DNA from 2 places in the Paraburkholderia sp. IMGN_8 genome. Region 2 is predicted to be linked to the other one. Evidence: riboswitches for the same ligand, from Rfam matches in the RefSeq annotation. Region 2 holds a riboswitch; the other holds the start of a gene.

Region 1 (6,439 bases), 1.0 Mb from region 2:
ACCGGGTGGCGACCCCCCCTACCAGCGGGATAACGGCACAGGCCGCGGCGCCCTTGAACGCGCAGCAGTGAGAAACACCTCTACCGCCCCGCCCGCGCCCAGCACCGAACAAAGAGACGTCCCAGCTCGTGCTAGCATTCACCTTTCGAAGGCGCCGATTTCGCTTACATCCGGCGCTCACCCGAACTTCCTTCTTTATTCGCCGTTCCCGATGCGTTCTCCGATCTCCCGTGTCTTCACCCGCTTGCGCCTGTGCCGTGCAACCGGTTGCGCACGCGCGGACGTATCACCGCATCACCACGGCCAGCCGACCCGAACGCTCCCGCTTCCCGCCGCCCGGCGCCCGATCTGAACGCTGCTCCCCCTTCACCAGAGCCTCGTCGTCGGGCTCCGGGCCGATCTCATCCGCACGCTGTCCCCTACATGCAGATCGACTTGGAGAACCCGTCATGAAAAAGACGAAAACCTGTTACCTCACCGAACTCGACGTCGCCCGCCTTGAAAAGCACGCGGCCGCGCCCGGCGCCGACGCCAAGTTGCAAGGCATGCTCGACGACGTCCTGGAACGCGCCGTCATCGTCGACTCGCGCGACATTCCGGCGAATGTCGTCACGATGAATTCGCAGGCCACGCTAGTCGACGAAACCAGCGGCGAGCACATGACCTGGACGGTCGTCTATCCGCCCAACGCGGATTTCGCGCAGGGCCGCCTGAACGTGTTTTCGCCGGTCGGCCTCGCCTTGCTCGGCGCCAAACGCGGCGAACGCATCCGCTTCACGCCGCCAAGCGGTACGGAAAAAGTGCTGAAACTCGAACAGATCCTGTTTCAACCCGAAGCCGCTGACGATTTCACGCTGTAAGCAACCAACACAGACAAACACGAACGCGCTTTCGCGGCGCGCCGTTGTTGCATCGCCGCTGTTGCATCGCATCAACCCTGGCAGCCCAATCAACATAAGAATAGTCCACAGCCTGCCGGTGTGTTAGTTATATCCTCCATTCATAATTTCAAGACAGGTTGCCAAGCAGCGTCCGGCCGGTGTATCGTGTGCGCTGCTAACGCGGGGGTCCTGCGTCGCACGGAGGTTGGAGGTCCGTGTTGCGTGGGTGAGAAATACCCTTTGAACCTGATCTGGATAATGCCAGCGCAGGGAAGCGTACGGATTTCGCACCCAGGTCTACCGTTTCATCCATCGCGAATCCGACAACTTCCATCTCGTCTCCTGCTTAGCGGCCCCACATTGCTTTGGGACCAGAGTAAGTGCTTTGCATCAACTCGGGTCGACTGCAATAAATTGCATGGGACCCGAGTAAGCCGCTAAAGCGTCAACTCGGGTCGACACAGGAGATATGCATGAACGCCAATCCGAAGTTTCTTTCCGCCGACGCTCACGTCGATGAAGCCGCTGTCGCCCCCCTGCCGAATTCCCGCAAGGTCTACGTGAGCGGCTCGCGCCCCGATATCCGCGTGCCGATGCGCGAAATCTCCCAGGCCGATACGCCGGATAGCTTCGGCGGCGAAAAGAATCCGCCGGTCTTCGTCTACGATACGTCGGGCCCCTACTCCGATCCGGACGCAAAAATCGACATTCGCGCGGGTCTGCCGGCACTGCGTCAGCGCTGGATCGAAGAACGCGGCGACACCGAAGCGCTAACCGGCCTCTCCAGCGACTTCAGCCGCGAACGCGCCGCCGATATCGCCACCGCCGATCTGCGCTTCCAGGGCCTGCACCGCACGCCGCGCCGCGCCATCGCCGGCAAGAACGTGTCGCAGATGCACTACGCGCGTCGCGGCATCATCACGCCGGAAATGGAATACATCGCGATCCGCGAGAACCAGCAGCGCGCCGCGTATCTGGAAAGCCTGAAGACAAGCGGCCCGAACGGCGAAAAACTCGCGGCGATGATGGGCCGCCAGCATCCGGGCCAGGCGTTCGGCGCGAGCGCGTTCGGTCCGAACGGCCTCACGGAAATCACGCCTGAATTCGTGCGCGAAGAAGTCGCGCGCGGCCGCGCGATCATCCCGAACAACATCAACCACCCGGAAAGCGAGCCGATGATCATCGGCCGCAACTTCCTCGTGAAGGTGAATGCGAACATCGGCAACTCGGCGGTGACTTCGTCGATTGGCGAAGAAGTCGACAAGATGACCTGGGCGATCCGCTGGGGCGGCGACACGGTGATGGATCTCTCGACCGGCAAGCACATCCACGAAACGCGCGAATGGATCATCCGCAACAGCCCGGTGCCGATCGGCACGGTGCCGATCTATCAGGCGCTCGAAAAGGTCAACGGCAAGGCGGAAGATCTGACGTGGGAAATCTTCCGCGACACGCTGATCGAACAGGCCGAACAAGGCGTCGACTACTTCACGATCCACGCGGGCGTGCGTCTGCAATACGTGCCGCTGACGGCTAAGCGCATGACCGGCATCGTCTCGCGCGGCGGCTCGATCATGGCCAAGTGGTGCCTCGCGCACCACAAGGAAAGCTTCCTGTACGAGCACTTCGAAGACATCTGCGAAATCATGAAGGCGTATGACGTGGCCTTCTCGCTCGGCGACGGTCTGCGTCCCGGCTCGATCTACGATGCGAACGACGAAGCGCAGCTCGGCGAGCTGAAGACGCTCGGCGAACTGACGCAGATCGCGTGGAAGCACGACGTGCAGACAATGATCGAAGGCCCGGGCCACGTGCCGATGCAGCTCATCAAGGAAAACATGGACCTGCAACTGGAATGGTGCGACGAAGCGCCGTTCTACACGCTGGGACCGTTGACCACCGATATCGCCCCCGGCTACGACCACATCACGTCGGGCATCGGCGCGGCGATGATCGGCTGGTTCGGTACGGCGATGCTTTGTTACGTCACGCCGAAGGAACACCTTGGGCTTCCGAACAAGGACGACGTCAAGACCGGCATCATCACGTACAAGCTCGCCGCGCACGCGGCCGATCTGGCAAAGGGCCATCCGGGCGCGCAGGTGCGTGACAATGCGTTGTCGAAGGCGCGTTTCGAATTCCGTTGGGAAGACCAGTTCAATCTCGGTCTCGACCCGGACAAGGCACGCGAATTCCACGACGAAACGCTGCCGAAGGATTCGGCGAAGGTCGCCCACTTCTGTTCGATGTGCGGGCCGCACTTCTGCTCGATGAAGATCACCCAGGACGTGCGCGAGTTCGCCGCGCAACAGGGTGTCACCGACGACGAAGCGCTGCGCAAAGGCATGGAAGTGAAGTCGATCGAGTTCATGAAGAAAGGCGCCGAGATTTATCAGCGGCAGTAAGGGTCGGAAAGGCGGGCGCAGTTTCGCGCGACCGCTGCTGAACCGCCCAAATCACCTGAACCACCTGAACCGCTGCGTTGCAGCGTCGAAGCCCGCCACCGGCGGGCTTTTGCGTTTCTGCAAGAGCGGGCACGGCGCATGCTGCTCCATGGGAAACATTTGATTACGAAACCGACAGTCTGCTGACAAGCGCACACATCTGGATACGGGCTGCGGCGATAAGATCAAATAAAGGACGGCGAGAGCCTGTCCTGTTCTGAATAACCACTGGAGTAGGGATCATGAAATCGATTCGTCAGATCGGTACCTTCGCGGCTATCGTCGCGGTTGTCGCGAGTCTTTCGGCGTGTGACGGCATGACCACACGGCAGCGCGATACGGCAATCGGCGCAGGCATCGGCGGCGTGGCGGGTGCGGCGATCGGCGGCAACGCGCTTTCGACTCTCGGCGGTGCAGCGGCAGGCGGCATTATCGGCAATCAGGTCGGCAAGTAAATAACGCGAAGCGAGCCGCGCTCGTGGTTGCGGCTCGCGAACGGCTGCAAGCGCCGCGACTACTGGCGAGAGCATGACGCCGGCCGCTTCAAACACGCTGTGCAATGACGTGAAATAAGCCGTTACGGTTCTGCAATCCTGCGCGGGCGACCGCGGCGTAAGCTCATGGCATGGCGCCCAGACAGCGGCGTCCGATGCAAACAGGAGCGCGTCATGAAGTCCCGCGTCATCAATACCCTCAGCGCGATGAGCCAGCGGCTGCCCCGCCGCACACCACGTCTTTCACAGATGGGCATTGCGCTTACCGGCGCGGTCTGCGTTTTGACCTTGTCCGGCTGCTATTACCCATACGGCTATTACCCGTACGGCTACTACCCTTACTACGCTACCGTCCCCGCCGCTGCGGCACAACGCGAAGTGCCAGTGGGAACTAACGGCACGACAGCGGAAGCCGATGCGCAATACTGGCCGCCGGCCTATGTGGTCGCGCAACCGCCGCCCGTCTACGTTGCGCCGGTCTACCCCGCTTACTATCCGCCGCCCGTGTATCCGGCTTACTACGGCTATCCCGGCTGGTATGGACCGTCCCTGTCGATCGGCTTCGGCTGGTGGGGCGGCCACGGGGGCGGGCACGGCCGCCATCACTGAAGCGCGTTTCGCCCGTAGTTTCCCTTCTTGACGCGCCGCGCCCGGGCTCTATGCTTGGGGTTGCCACACGCAGTATTCGTTTAAATAAGCGCCCCGGCGCGCCTTTCACACGTGCCGCCGACGCTCATCCGTCAGACCAGAGCGACGCGCCCGGTAGTGCGTAGTCCCGCGTCGAGATCGAATAACAACGAAGGAGACGCGATGTTTCACCAACTACTCACGCCCGTCGGCAATTCGCCATTGCCATCGTTCCTCGTCGCCGCACTGCCGATCGTCGTCGTGCTGCTGTTGCTCGGCTGGGCGCGCCGGCCGGCGTGGCAGGCTTCGCTCGCAGGTCTGATCGTCGGGTTGATCGTCGCGATCTTCGTCTGGCAGTTCCCGGTGAAGCTCGCGGTCGATTCGGTGGTCGCGGGGGCGGTGTTCGCCTGCTGGCCGGTCATGTGGATCGTGTTCGCGGCGATCCTGCTCTACAACATCTCGCAGCGCTCAGGCCGCTTCGCGGCATTCCGCATGTGGATGATCGACAACCTGCCGAACGACCGGCGCGTCGTGCTGGTGGTGATCGGCTTCTCGTTCGGTGCGCTGCTCGAAGGAATCTCAGGCTTCGGCACGCCGGTCGCGATCACCAGTTCGCTGCTGATCCTGCTCGGCTTTCCGACGCTCGAGGCGCTCACCTTCACGCTGATCTTCAACACGGCGCCGGTCGCGTTCGGCGCGCTGGGCGTGCCGATCACGGTGCTCGGCGCGGTCACGCACCTGCCGGCCGACTCGCTCGCCAAGATGGTCGGCCGCCAGTTGCCGTTCTTTGCCCTCCTGCTGCCGTTCTATGTGATCGGCATATATGCGGGCATTCGCAACATGCTGCGCGTGTGGCCAGTGCTGCTGGTGTCGGGCGCGAGCTTCGCGCTGACGCAGTTCGTCGCGTCGAATTACGTGAACTACAGCCTGACCGATGTGTTGTCGTCACTGGTGTCGCTGGTCCTGACGATCGCGTTCCTGCGCGTCTGGAAACCCGCCGCCGATCCGACATTCGCCATCAACATCGACCGCGTCGGCGAGGTGCGCGGCAAGATCAGCGGCGGCCAGGGCTGGTATCCGTGGATCATCGTCTCGGTGGTGGTGATCGTCTGGACCGTCACCAAGATCTTCCTGATCGGCGACGTCAAGGTGCCGTGGCCGGGGCTCGACAAAGCCGTCTTCATTACGCTGTACAACACGCCGTACAGCGCGGTGTGGGACTTCCAGCCGCTTGGCACCGGCACGGCGATTCTGGTGGCCGCCATCATCACGTCGCTGGCGGTGGGATCGGGCGTGCGCGAATTCGGCGCGGCGATCGTCGATACCTGGGTTCAGACGCGCATCGCCATTCTTACGGTGGCGACGATCGTCGGGCTCGCGTATCTGATGAACTACTCGGGCCTCAACTACACACTCGGTCTCGGTGTCGCGTCGGTTGGACCGTTCTTTCCGCTGGTGTCCGCCTTCCTCGGCTGGGTCGCCGTGTTCCTGTCCGGCAGCGATACGTCGGGCAACGCGCTGTTCGGCAACCTGCAAGTGGTGGCCGCTAACCAGTTGAACCTCAACCCGATTTTGATGGCGGCGACCAACTCGTCCGGCGGCGTGATGGGCAAGATGATCTCACCGCAAAACATCTCGACAGGGGTGGCGACCACGGACCTCAAAGGCAAGGAAGGCGTCGTGTTCGCGAAGACCTTCAAGCATTCGATTCTGTTGACGGTGATACTCGGCCTGCTCGTCTGGCTGCAGCAGAACGTCTTGCAGGGGATGATTCCGCACTGAATGCTGCATGTGTTCATCGGCGGGCGGGCTTTTCGGATGGCGCGCCCGGTTTGTTTTGGGCCGTATGTTTGTCTCGCCCGGAAGGTTTGCGCAAGCGGTGCGCTGCCGCAATAAAATTCATGCGCACCCAGCGCCCACCCCATCACGCCTGCCTTGCCCGCCGCTCCGCCTCACGTTCATCGCAATTTTTCTCACATCAGCGTGAGAATTA
Region 2 (6,439 bases):
TTGGACGCACCCGAGTCTGCCGCCTTGCTGTACAGAAATTGTCCGATCAGGTTCTCCAGCACGATCGCCGATTGCGTCATCGAGATCGCGTCGCCCGCCTTGAGCATCTCGCTGTCGCCGCCGGGTTCGAGCCCGATGTATTGCTCGCCGAGCAGACCCGAGGTCAGGATCTTCGCCGAACTGTCTTTCGGAAACTGGTATTGCTTGTCGAGATCGATCGTCACGACAGCCTGATACGCGTTGCTGTCAAAGCCGATCGACGCGACCCGGCCAACCGTCACGCCCGCGCTTTTCACCGGCGCGCGCGCCTTCAGTCCGCCGATATTGTCGAACTTGAGCTTGACCGGGTACGTTGCCTGAAACGACAACGAGCTCATGTTGCCGGCCTTCAGCGCGAGAAACAGCAACGCCACGAAACCCAACACCACGAACAGGCCGACCCAGAAGTCGAGAGCAGTCTTTTTCATCGTTATCCCAAAGTGAATCCGCCTCGCCATCCGTACTCCCGCCGCGCGCGATCAGTGACGCGCCCGCCGACGGGAAACGTGCGGCGCAGTCTTAACTGAACATCAGTGCAGTCAGCAGAAAATCGAGGCCGAGTACGGCAAGCGACGCGTACACGACGGTCTTGGTCGTGGCGCGCGACACGCCCTCCGGCGTCGGCTTGGCTTCGTAGCCCTGAAACAGCGCCACGAAAGTCACCGCGAAGCCGAACACCACGCTCTTGACGACCCCGGCGCCGACGTCGCGCCAGACATCGACGCCACCTTGCATCTGCGACCAGAACGCGCCGGCATCGACGCCGATCAGCAGCACGCCAACCACATAACCGCCTACTACGCCGACGGCGCTGAAAATCGCGGCCAGAATCGGCATGGAAATAATGCCTGCCCACAGGCGCGGCGCGACCACGACCTTGACCGGGTCCACCGCCATCATTTCCATCGCGGTCAGTTGCTCGCCCGCCTTCATCAGTCCGATTTCGGCCGTCAGCGACGTACCGGCGCGCCCCGCGAACAGCAGCGCGGTCACCACCGGCCCGAGTTCGCGCACCAGCGAGAGTGCGACCAGGAGCCCGAGCGCCTGTTCGGAGCCGTAGCGGTTCAGCGTGTAATAGCCCTGCAAGCCGAGCACAAAGCCGACGAACAGGCCCGACACCGCGATGATCACCAGCGAATAATTGCCGACGAAGTGGATCTGCTTTGTGACAAGGCGCGGACGGCGCAGCAATGGGAAAAACTCGAGCACCAGCCTGAAGAAGAAGCGCGTGGCGTAGCCGGCCATTCCCAACCCGTCGAGCACCGAGCGACCGAGTGTACTGATCATGACTGCCCCCCGCCGATGCCGAAATCCGCCGCGAGCGGCGTCTTGCTGGGATAGTGGAATTTGAACGGACCGTCCGGCGCGCCGTCGATGAACTGGCGCACCGTAGGATCGGTCGACGCGCGCAGCTCGGCCGGTGTGCCTTCGGCGTGAACGCCGCCGTTGGCGAGGAAATACACGTAATCGGCGATCGCGAACGATTCGGGCACGTCGTGCGTGACGAGGATCGACGTTGCGCCAAGTGCCTGATTCAGCGCGCGAATCAGGTTCGCGGTGATGCCGAGCGAAATCGGATCGAGGCCGGCGAACGGCTCGTCGTACATCATCAGCTCGGGATCGAGGGCAATCGCGCGAGCCAGCGCCACGCGCCGCGCCATGCCGCCGGAAATCTCGGACGGCGGCAGATCGCGGGCGCCTCGCAGGCCGACCGCGTTGAGCTTCATCAACACGAGGTCGCGGATCAGTTCTTCGGGGAGATCGGTGTGCTCGCGCAGCGCGAAGGCGACGTTTTCGAACACCGACATATCGGTGAACAGCGCGCCGAACTGGAACAGCATACCCATCTTGCGGCGCAGCGCGTAGAGGCCTTCACGCGTCTGCTGGCCGACGTCCTGGCCATGAAACAGGATCTGGCCGCGCTGTGCGCGCACCAGACCGCCGATCAGACGCAGCACCGTGGTTTTGCCGCAACCCGAGCCGCCCATGACTGCGACGACCTGGCCGCGCTTGAAGCGCAGATTCAGGTTCGACAGGACGGGCCGGTCGCCATAACCGAAGTCGACGTCGCGCAGCTCGAGTAAGGTCTCGGGGGAGGAAGACACGAAACTGACAGTCCTTTTACACGGAAGGCCGAATTATAGGGCCATCATGCGAAAGTTGCCGTGAGGTGCCCTGTCCCTTTACTCAAGTTGACGATTATTGCGTAAACGCGTGTTGCAACGCAGAAACGGCGGCAGCCGGATCGGCCGCTTCCGTCACCGCCCGCACCACCGCTGCGCAACCCACGCCGGTCGCCAGCACGTCCGGCAACACCTGCAGGTCGATTCCGCCGATCGCCACGAGCGGCACGACGTCGTCGAGCAGCCGCACGTAACGCGCGAGGCGTCTCAGGCCCTGCGGCGCCGTGGGCATGACTTTGGTGGTGGTGGGGAACACCGCGCCCAGTGCAATATAGCTTGGCCGGAAATGCAGCGCGGTCAGAATCTCGTAGAAACCGTGAGTCGACAAACCGAGCCGGACACCCGCCGCGGCAAGCGCCGGCAAGTCGGCGGTATGGACATCTTCCTGGCCGAGGTGGACGCCGTATGCGCCCGCTTCCAACGCGGCTTGCCAGTGATCGTTGATGAAAACCTGGGCGTCGTGCTCGCGGCCGGCGGCGACGCAACGGGCGATTTCGCGCTTCAGTTCATCGACGGGTTCGGCCGATTTGCGGCGCAACTGAATGGTTTTCACGCCGAAGCCCACCACGCGCTCGACCCAATCCGCGGTCGGCAGCACCGGATACAGACCCAGCCGGTCCGGGCAACGCGCGAACGCTTGCGCCGGCGCGTCCGGCAAACCGGCGATACGCGGGAAACGCCCGAGGTCGGCCGGAAATGCGTCGTCCGCACGGGTTTCGTCGCCGTCGCGCCAGGCCAGCGCCAGCACCAGCGCGTCGTGCGGATCGAAACCGCAGTCCAGAAACGCCGCCAGCGCGGCGATCCAGTCTTCCGCCAGGTGGCCCTCCAGACGGTATTTTTCGCCACCCAGATGCAGTGCCGCGCGGTTCTCCGCGGCTTCAATCACGCCCGCGCCCTGCACCAGCCAGCGCGCCACCTGCTCGCCATGCTGCTGCGTGTCGGCGACGATGATCAGGTCGCCGCCGTTCGGCTCGTCCGGCGCGGTCAGGCAAATGCGCCACGGCGCGTGCGTCGGCGGCCAGTCGCCCAGACGGGCGCGGATGCGTTCGGCGGCTTCGGTGAGTTCGTCGGCGGGCGGCCAGAAGACGTCGCGATCCTTCAAAAGCAAAGTCTGCGTCATGCGGCGCTCCCGTCTTGATGCCAGAACGGCATGCCGACCACCGGCGTGCTCGCATGCGCGCTTTCGCGCTCGGCCATCGGTCCCGCCAGAAAGGCCTGGCGGCCCGCCTCGACGCCCAGCGCGAAGGCGCGCGCCATGGCGTCGGGATGCGTCGCCTGCGATACCGCGGTGTTCAGCAGCACGCCATCGAAGCCCCACTCCATCACTTGCGCCGCGTGCGACGGCACGCCGAGGCCTGCGTCGACGATCAGCGGCACATCGGGCAGCCGCTCGCGCAACACCCGCAGGCCGTACGGATTGATCACGCCCTTGCCGGTGCCGATCGGCGCGCCCCATGGCATCAGCGCTTCGCAGCCCGCATCCAGCAGACGGCGGCCGATCACCAGATCTTCGGTGCAATACGGCAGGACCTTGAAGCCGTCCTTGATCAGCTGCGCGGCCGCTTCGATCAGGCCGACCGGATCGGGCTGCAACGTGTAGTCGTCGCCGATCAGTTCGAGCTTGATCCACTCGGTTTCGAAAATCTCACGCGCCATGTGCGCGGTCGTCACCGCCTCGCCCACGGTCAGGCAGCCGGCCGTGTTCGGCAGCAGCGGCACGCCGTGGCGTTTGAGCAGATCGAAGAAGCCGGCTTCGGCGCCACCTTCGTTCATCTGCCGGCGCAGCGCGACGGTAACCATGCCGGGCCGCGCGGCGTCGATCGAATCGGACAGCGATTGCAGCGACGGATAGCGTGACGTGCCGAGCAGCACGCGGCTGGCGAAGGTTTCGCCGTACAGCGTGAGCGCGTCGGCGGGTCGGGGGGAAATCATTTGCATAATCCTTGTCTCCGGCAATGCGTGGCGGTTCAGTCGGGCCTCGACGAGGCTCAGCCGCCGGCCACGGGTTGCACGACATCGAGCTTGTCGCCCGGCTGCAGCGCGCGCGCCGCATGCTGGGAGCGCGCGACGAAATCGCCGTTTAGCGCGACCGCGAACGGCGGACGCGCGCCGAACGCGGCGAGCGCATCGGCGACTGTCGCGCCTTCGGGCAGCGACAACGGCTTCTGGTTGATATGAATGTCCATGGTGTTCGAATACGGTTCAATCGATGGCGGTAGCGGCGCAGCGTGCAATGCGTGCATTAAAAACCGCAGCGCTCATGCCGGCTCCCGCGTGGAATCCAGTTGAAACAGCTCGCTCCAGCGCGCGTCGCGTTGCCAGTCCGCAAACGCGTCGGCATCGCCGATGCGGCCGTCGAGCAGCGCCGCGGCGAAGCGCACGGCTTCGTCGGCGACTTCGGGCACGATCATGTAGCCGTGCCGGTACAGGCCGTTCACGCGCAAGGTCTGCGCGCCGTCCCACAGCAACGCCGGACGGTGGTCCGGCAAAGTCGGGCGGCACTGCGAATTCAGTTCGAGGATGCGTGCCTCGCCGAAACCGGGATGCACGGAAAATGCCGCGCTCAGCAGTTCGAGCGCCGAGCGCACGCTGACCGGCGACATGTCCTCGCCTTCCACCTCGGTTGCGCCGATCACGTAGAGATCGTCCTGCTTCGGCGCGATATAGAGCGGATAGCGCGGATGCAACAGGCGCACCGGCCGCGTCAGGTTGATACCGGGCGCATGCACGCGCGCGACTTCACCGCGAATGCCGCGCAATGTGGGCAGAACCGCCTTCGCGCCGAGACCGCGACAATCGATCGTGACGCGCGCGGGCGGCAACGCATGATCGTCGACAGCCGTGTTCCAATGCGTTTCGACGCCGCGCTCGGCAAGACCCGCGGCCAGCGCGGACAATACCTGGCGGTTATCCAGTTGCCCTTCGCGCGGCAGCAGCCAGCCCTGATTGAAGCGGCCCGCCAACGCGGGTTCGGCGGCGCCGACCTGCGCGCCGGCGAGCGTCACAAAGCCGCCATCGAGCAGTTCGGCAGGCGCGTTCGAGCGCACCCGGCGTTCGAACAGCGGCGCTTCGGTGCGGTCGGCGTGATGCCATACGACCAGCGTGCCGTTGCGCTGGAAAAACACCGGTTCGGGCAATTCGGCCAGCACACGCGGCCAGCTTTCGAGCGAGCTCGCGCCCAGCCGCGTAATCAGCAACTCGGCGCTGGCGGCTTCGGCAAGCGGCGCCAGCATCGCCGCGGCGACCCACGCGGCGGCTTGCGAACCGGCAGCGTCGCCACGCTCATAGAGCGCCACGCGATACCCTTGCCCAGCAAGACGCCACGCGACGAGGCGTCCGCACAGGCCGCCGCCGAGCACCGCGAAATCGGGTTGAGCAGGACGGTTCATCGTGCACACTCCCGATCACCGCAACGGCAAGCCAAGCCAAAGCAGCGCGGCACGCCGACAGCAGCGTGGCGAAGAGCAAAACTCATGTCTGAAGAATAGGCGGTCATCGAGTCCTTTCCGTACGGCAACAAGCGCACGTACCCAGGACGAAACCGGCGGGTAAGGCCGGCCGGGCAACACGCGCGTCCAAAAGACGGACGCCGCCCGGCGGGGAATGGAAGACTGGCTGCTTCCGGAAACTTCCCGCGCCGGTATTACCCGGATCGGGTGCAAAGGGTCTCTCTCAGCCTCGCTGCCGCTGCGTGGACATCCACGCTGCCGGTGTGCGAAGCACCCCTGTTTCGTCGAAGGCCATTAGACCATAAAAGGCGCGACGCCCGCAAACCAGCGGCTCGCGCGGTGGTCTACAGTTGATCCGGCACCATCTATCGATTCATCAATATGGCCGCGCGCGCCGCTCTGGCACAATGCCGAGACCGGATGCCGCAGGAGCCTGGCGTCGGCGGCACGCTTCGCCGCCCGCGCGACGCCGGCACCCGGGCGAGTCCTGCAGGCGGAAATTAATTTTCGCTTAAGGGGGTCGCGCCAGAATCGGACGCTCACACGGGCGTGCGTTCGTCGAGCACGACGCCCGGGCATGCACCGCAAACCCGCCGTGGGGCGGCCCCCAATGGGTCAGCCCTTGATGGGCCAGCACTACATCAGGATGCTCATGACACCGAATAGCTCTGCCCGCCCCGTGCTGCCGCCGGACGACAAAGTCTCCGCCTGGAGCCTGATCAAACCTTACTGGGTCTCCGAAGAACGAAAAACGGCGTGGGGCTTGCT

Evidence for each region. A riboswitch is a leader RNA that binds a small molecule or an ion and turns the genes downstream of it on or off. The one in region 2 is predicted to bind thiamine pyrophosphate.
Region 1: it holds a riboswitch for thiamine pyrophosphate, as region 2 does, so the genes downstream of both, thiC (phosphomethylpyrimidine synthase ThiC) here and WN982_RS01905 (FAD-dependent oxidoreductase) in region 2, are expected to answer to the same signal.

Annotation. Positions count from the first base shown of each region.
Region 1 covers NZ_CP150900.1:1,415,264-1,421,702, reverse strand. Annotated here, with positions in the region: gene WN982_RS06785 (GreA/GreB family elongation factor) at 450-860, shown strand; TPP riboswitch at 1,054-1,172, shown strand; gene thiC (phosphomethylpyrimidine synthase ThiC) at 1,355-3,286, shown strand; gene WN982_RS06775 (glycine zipper 2TM domain-containing protein) at 3,568-3,780, shown strand; gene WN982_RS06770 (hypothetical protein) at 3,994-4,428, shown strand; gene WN982_RS06765 (L-lactate permease) at 4,630-6,228, shown strand.
Region 2 covers NZ_CP150900.1:383,596-390,034, reverse strand. Annotated here, with positions in the region: gene mlaD (outer membrane lipid asymmetry maintenance protein MlaD) at 1-467, opposite strand, end outside; gene mlaE (lipid asymmetry maintenance ABC transporter permease subunit MlaE) at 559-1,326, opposite strand; gene WN982_RS01925 (ABC transporter ATP-binding protein) at 1,323-2,144, opposite strand; gene thiE (thiamine phosphate synthase) at 2,239-3,342, opposite strand; gene WN982_RS01915 (thiazole synthase) at 3,339-4,154, opposite strand; gene thiS (sulfur carrier protein ThiS) at 4,211-4,408, opposite strand; gene WN982_RS01905 (FAD-dependent oxidoreductase) at 4,481-5,611, opposite strand; TPP riboswitch at 5,835-5,959, opposite strand; gene WN982_RS01900 (ABC transporter ATP-binding protein/permease) at 6,324-6,439, shown strand, end outside.